2 linked regions of the Congzhengia minquanensis genome follow. The main gene of each other region encodes a partner of the protein of the gene in region 2 in a complex. Links are inferred from orthologs where the notes say so. Each region holds a gene or a part of one and is shown on either strand. Other genes may lie near its edges. The genes, in order: prfA and prmC.

Region 1 (3,095 bases), on a different replicon or contig from region 2:
GGGCGAAACCGCAACATCGGTAACAACCTCCACTTTTTCCACTTTTAATTTTTCCACCATTTCGTCAAAGCCGTCTTCTGTAACAGACAGGGCAAAGTGGCGAATTCCCCATTCTTTCGGTTCTGTGGGGCGGCAGTCGCCGCTGCATGCGATTATCTCCAGCATCGAACCGTCGGCAGCCTTTACAAAATAAGTGCCTTTGCCGTTGTCATAAACAATTTCAAATCCAAACAGCTTAACATACCAGTCGGTTAAGGCTTTTGAGTCTTTTGCCAAAACCGCAATGTGTTCAATTCCTGTTATCATTTGATCTCCTTCCTTTCGTCATAATTTAACAAAATACATTATATAATTATTTAAGGAAGTTGTCAAACCTATTTATGCAGAATTGGGGATATTTTTTTGTATAAAAGGAGTGTTAAAACCGAAAGCACAACACCTTTCACCAAATTAAACGGCAAAATGGTAAACAACACAAGATTCATCTTTACGCTAAACGGCGCGCTGGGCATGTAGAGCGGGAGCATGATGAACAAATTGGCTAAAACGCCTGCCGCCGCCAAAGCCAGCGTTGCAAAAATTAAGGACAGTACGGCGCCCTGAAACGTTTTGTTGTGTTTATAAACCATTCCGGCAACGAAACAAAGGGTGCCGGTCATCACAAAATTTGCCAGCTCTCCCACCAGGCCGGTGGAGGTCATGGTGCAGTGAAGCAGGTTTTTAATCAATTCAGTGAGCACGCCTGCCAGAGGGCCGTAGGCAAATGCAATAATCAGCGCAGGCAGGTCTGAAATTTCCACGTCTAAAAATCCGCCAACTTTCAGGCCTGTCAATGTGCCGATGACCTGCAGCAGGAATGCCGCGGCGGAAAATACACCTACAAAGGCATAAAGACGGGTTTTGTTTGTTTTTGTGTTTTGTTGTAACATGTTTCTTCGACCTTTCATAAAAAAATAAGCGCCCTGAAAACAGGGCGCGAAAAAACGCAATAAAAGAATGGTTTTTTTGCTTCTTCCATCCGGACTTGCAACTGAAAAAGCGCATGCATATGCGCCGTTGCTTACCGTCGGCTTCGGAATCGCACCGATATCAACAACCAGTTCTGGTTGCTCGCGGGCTAAGCGCAAATGCGCCATTACCGCCGGTCGGGAATTTCACCCTGCCCTGAAGTACGTTTTTTATTATACTACATCTTTTTTTAAAATGCAACTAGTGCACAAAATTTTTTTATTCTTCTTTTTCCCCTCTTAACAACTCGCTTTGGCGGGTGGTGATCAGCGCGTTAATAATTTCATCCAAATCGCCGTTTAACACCGCGTCTAACCTGTGGAGCGTCAGACCAATCCGGTGGTCGGTCACCCTGCCTTGTGGGTAGTTATAGGTTCTGATTCTCTCGCTTCTGTCACCCGTGCCAACCTGGCTTTTGCGTTCCTGAGCAATTTGTTCGTGCTGTTGGCTTTGCACCAGATCGTAAAGCCTGGAGCGGAGAATTTTCATTGCCTTGTCTTTGTTTTTGTGCTGGGACTTTTCGTCCTGACAGGAAACCACCAGCCCGGTGGAAAGGTGTGTTATGCGCACCGCAGAGTCGGTTGTGTTAACGCACTGGCCGCCGGGGCCGCCTGCACGGAATACGTCGATTCTAAGGTCGTTTGCGTCGATGTTCACTTCCACGTCCTCAACCTCAGGCAGCACCGCTACCGTAACCGTGGAGGTGTGAATTCTGCCGCCGGACTCTGTGGAGGGAATTCTTTGCACTCGGTGAACGCCGCTTTCAAATTTTAATTTTGAATATGCGCCCGCTCCGTCTATGCTGAAAGAGATTTCTTTAAAGCCGCCAATGTCGGTTGGGTTCGAGCTTAAAATTTCTGTTTTCCAGCGGTTCGCTTCGGCATACATGGAATACATTCTGAAGAGGTCACCTGCAAACAACGCCGCCTCCTCGCCGCCGGCGCCGCCGCGGATTTCAACAATAACGCTTTTGTCGTCGTTGGGATCTTTGGGCAGAAGCAGAATTTTCAGCTCTTCGTTAATTGCTTCAATTTTTTGTTTGCTTTCTTTAATTTCTTCTTCGGCAAGTTCTTTCAGTTCCTTGTCCATCTCGGAGTCTGAAATGAGCTCTTCGTTTTCTTGAATCGTTTCATTCAAAGCTTTAAATTCCCGGTATTTTTCTACAATGGGACTAATGTCCGACTGTTCTTTGCAAAGTTTGGCAAAGACTGCCTGGTCGGAAATAACGTCCGGGTCTGCAATTTTTTTGCTCAGTTCGTCGTAGCGGTCTTCTATAAACGACAATTTTTCTAACATAAATGCACCTCAAATTAATTTATACCATTATTATATAACAATATCCAGAAAAATGCAACGTTTATAATACGGGAGTTTTGATTTGTATAAAGTTCCTAAATTTTAAATTATTTCCTTGACATTTTTAAATAATTTCTATATAATTATAATGATAATGGCAAAGGGGTATACCCCTTTGTTGTATGTATAATATACATACAACAACTTAACTCTAGCCGGGAAATAATTTATCATAAAATTTTAAATCAGGAGGGAGAAAAAAATGAAGCAAACAAAAAAAATGGTTTCCTTATGTTTGTCGTTGGTGTTCTTAGCGATCAGCATGTGCATGCCGCTAAGTGTCGGCGCCGAAAACACTTATACGACAGAAACAGGCGGAACCCTGACAAGACTTATTCCAACGACAAAGTCTTTTGAAGCCAACGAAACAAAAACGTTCGACTTTACGGTGGACACCACCGCAGAGTATGCGCTGTTTATGGATTCGACAGACAGCAACAAAGTCGGAACGGCAACCACCTTTGCAATCACGGAAAAGGACAGCAGCACGGCAGTTCCGTTCACTGTTCGCGAAAAAGATTCTGATGCAAGTGTAATGACTTCGGTTGAAAGCTACAGCTATGTTCATCCTTCACGCTACGGCAATACAGAAGGCTTTCAGTATGAAAGGGTAGGCAATATCTCTGAACTAAAAGCAACACTTACAGCAGGTACAAACTACACGCTGTCAGTTTCAAGAGAAGCGACACTTTCGACTTTAAATTATGTTGACCTTAGGTGTTTAACCATTC
Region 2 (3,319 bases):
TTTGAAACAGAAATTTTCAGAGAGCTGGAACAAGAAATAAAATAAAAATAAAAACACCGACATATTTATTTTATGTGTCGGTGCTTTTTTGCAAATAGATTTAATTTTCGACCGTAACAGCGGTGCAGTCGCCAAACACATCATCAAAGACCTTTTTAAATCTGTCAACGCTCACTTTGCCGTCGTATTGTGCCACACCGTGTTTTTCGGCCAGTTCGTCGGTATAATCTTTCAACGGATATACACGAAACTCCCTTGAGTTTGCATTATAATGCGTTACGGTAGGCATAACAGACGCAGAATCAATGTAAGTTCCGCGTTCCTCATTGGAGCATATTTTTACCTTTCCCATTGCGCCAACCAGGTTTGCCGCCTCTTTTTGACGGGACACATAATTTCCTAAGGAATAGAACACCAACGCTTTGCCGCCGTTTTCGGTTTCAATCCATTCCGCCGGCTCCACCACATGGGGGTGCGAGCCCATAATCAAATCGGCCCCGCGCTCCGTCATAAAGTGTGCCAGGTCCTTTTGTCCATCATCGGCGGAAAACCTATATTCCGTGCCCCAATGCATAAACACAACGGTAAAATCCGCATTTTCTTCGGCTGTATGTAAATCCTTTTCAATTTTATCACGGTTTACTTTGTTCACTAAATACTCTTTCGATTTCGGCGGAGATATTCCGTTGGTACTGTCAGTGTAATTCAGCACGGCCAGTTTAATGCCGTTTTTCTCAATATACTTTACGGCGTCATAATCTTCCTGTGATTGGTTTAAGCCAAGCACGGTAACACCAGGATGCTTTTTCCAAAATTCCAACGTGTTTACAATCCCTTTTTCTCCTTTGTCCAACGCGTGGTTCGTGGCAGAAAGCACAATGTCAAATCCGGCATTTGCAACTGCGTCGCCAACCTCCTGAGGGGAGTTAAACAAAGGATAGCCAGAGTAGCCAAGCGATTTTCCGCCCAAAATTGTTTCCTGCACAATCACCGATAGATCGGCCGCCTGAAAATAGGACGCCATCTCTGCATAAAGACCGCCAAAATTTAAACTTCCGTTTTCCTCCTGCGCATCGCTGATTAACGGCATATGTATGAGGTTATCGCCAACCATCACCAACGAAAGTTCGTTTGTTTGCTGCTTTTTCTTGTTGGTTTTAACCGTTTGCGAAACCTGGGCGCTGCCATTGTCAAAATGGTGTGTCAGCTTGGTTGTGCCAATTCCGGCCAGCACCACAACGATAACCACAGAACATGCTAAAACAATGCGCTTAATAGTGTTTTGCCGTTTTAATTCCGCTCGGGCAGAGTTTCTTTCCATATGCTTCGTTCCCTTTCACTGCGGTAACCATTCTGTCCAGCCCCGCAAAGTCTTTTGTAATGGTGATAGAGTGAAATGCGCTGTTTTCTTCAATTATTTTTTTTACAGCACCGCCCTGGTCAAAACCTATTTCAAACACCAGTTTTCCATTCGAAAAAAGGTTTTCTGCCGCAAACGCCGTAATAATCCGATAAAACTCCAGCCCGTCTCCGCCGCCGTTTAAGGCATATTCGGGTTCAAAGTTTTTGACATCGATCGGTAGGGAAGAGAGGTCGGCATTTTTTATGTATGGCGGGTTTGACACAATACAGTGATGTTTTTGATCAGCATGAAGCCCATTTAAAATATCTGTCTGAATCACGGAGATGCGCTCTGACAGCGCGTAGCGGGCCGCATTTTTTAATGCGGCATTGATGCAGACGTCGAATTTATCCACCGCGGTTAACCGGGCATTTTTTAAATAATAAGCAAGACTTACGGCAATCGCGCCGCTTCCGGTACATAAATCAAGGATGGAAACATTGTCTGCCGTTTCATACGTTTTTATGATAAATTCCACCAACATCTCCGTTTCCGGCCGGGGAATTAGAACACCTTGTTCAACAAAAAAGTCCAGCGACATAAATTCCTTTGACTGGGTAATATAGCTCACGGGCTCATGGTTCAGCCGCCGCTTTACCATGGCAGCAAAAGTGTTTTGTTCCTCGTTGCTTAACCGTTTCTCACGATTTAAAACCAGATCAATTCGGGAGCAGTGAAGCACGTGACCCAGCAGAACCTCGCAGTCTAAACGCGGCGATGTAAATCCATTTTCCGCAAGCAGCAATTTTGTAGCCTGAGCTAAGCTCTCCCCAATGGTTCCATTACCACTTATCGTCATTTTTATTCCCTGTTAACACGCTTTTTAAAGATGCAATCGCAACTTCAATCTGGCTTTCGTCCGGTTCTGCGGTAGTGATTTTTTGCAGCCACATTCCCGGCGCACTGATAATATCCACAATCGCGCCGCTGTGCCTGCCGGCAAATTTAATCAGTTCATAGGATAGGCCTGCTACCAACGGAAGCAGAAGCAAGCGGATTATTACACGCTGAATGGGATTTTCCCAAGACACAAATGAAAACACAATAATACTGATAATCATAACCAAAATTAAAAAGCTGGTTCCGCACCGCGGGTGCAGTCTTCCTTGCTTTTTCACGTTTTCAACAGTTAAATCATCGCCGTTTTCATAACAGAAAATGGTTTTGTGCTCGGCGCCGTGATATTGAAAAACACGGTGAATGTCTTTCATTTTTGAAACCAGCAAAATATAAATGACGAAAATAACAATGCGCACCACGCCCTCTAAAAGCGTTGCCGCGATGTTGTTGGTTAAATGTGCATAGTCCCGCAGCAGGCCCACCAAAAAGGTTGGCAGAAGCATAAACACGCCGATGCCGAAAATCAGTGCAACCGCTACAGATACGAAAATCGCTCCGGTCATCATCTTGTCGTTTTTTTTGTTATAAGCTTCCAGTTCCTCAGCGGTCATGGTTTCTTTTTTCTTTTTATCGTCCTCGTCTTCCACATCATAAAATTCAGCAGAAAACATCAGCGCTTTCGTGCCCACAATCAGTGACTCAAAGAAAGAAAAGACACCGCGAACAATGGGAATTTTATTAATTTTAAATTTCTGAACAAATGAATTGATAGGTTTTTTCTCAACAATAATTTCTCCGTCCGGCTTGCGGACTGCAATGGCGGTCTCTTTCGGGCCGCGCATCATAACGCCTTCTATAACAGCCTGTCCGCCAATGCTGGTGATGTGACAGGATTTCGATTCGTTTCGGCTCATGCATTTTACCTGCGCTTTCTAAAATAATTTTATCATCTTATTTTACCATATATAGAAGGAAAAAACAATGAAAAATTTATTAACTTTTGAAATAAAAGAACTTTATCTGTCAATACTAAATTTTGTAGATGGGAGGAATTTATTATGCTAAATGTTATTATGA

The links.
Region 1: the proteins of prmC (region 2) and prfA are in contact, whole or in part, in a crystal structure (PDB 2B3T), measured with the Escherichia coli proteins. The link is inferred for Congzhengia minquanensis from one-to-one orthologs.

Annotation. Positions count from the first base shown.
Region 1 is NZ_JACRSU010000003.1:149,165-152,259, forward strand. Bases 267-3,031 are described here. They hold prfA (peptide chain release factor 1), read right to left. Parts: upstream 2,305-3,031; coding sequence 1,228-2,304; downstream 267-1,227. Other genes in these bases: H8698_RS08505 (VOC family protein), read right to left, coding at 267-306; H8698_RS08510 (ECF transporter S component), read right to left, coding at 375-929; H8698_RS08520 (carbohydrate-binding protein), read left to right, coding at 2,567-3,031. Outside these bases: more of H8698_RS08505, read right to left, coding at 1-266; more of H8698_RS08520, read left to right, coding at 3,032-3,095. UniProt on the Escherichia coli protein: Peptide chain release factor 1 directs the termination of translation in response to the peptide chain termination codons UAG and UAA.
Region 2 is NZ_JACRSU010000002.1:34,536-37,854, reverse strand. Bases 237-3,225 are described here. They hold prmC (peptide chain release factor N(5)-glutamine methyltransferase), read right to left. Parts: upstream 2,202-3,225; coding sequence 1,272-2,201; downstream 237-1,271. Other genes in these bases: H8698_RS05330 (DUF1385 domain-containing protein), read right to left, coding at 2,185-3,156; H8698_RS05340 (CapA family protein), read right to left, coding at 237-1,321. Also shown: H8698_RS05345 (helix-turn-helix domain-containing protein), read left to right, coding at 1-45; more of H8698_RS05340, read right to left, coding at 101-236; ATP-dependent protease LonB, read left to right, coding at 3,301-3,319. UniProt on the Escherichia coli protein: Methylates the class 1 translation termination release factors RF1/PrfA and RF2/PrfB on the glutamine residue of the universally conserved GGQ motif, i.e. on 'Gln-235' in RF1 and on 'Gln-252' in RF2.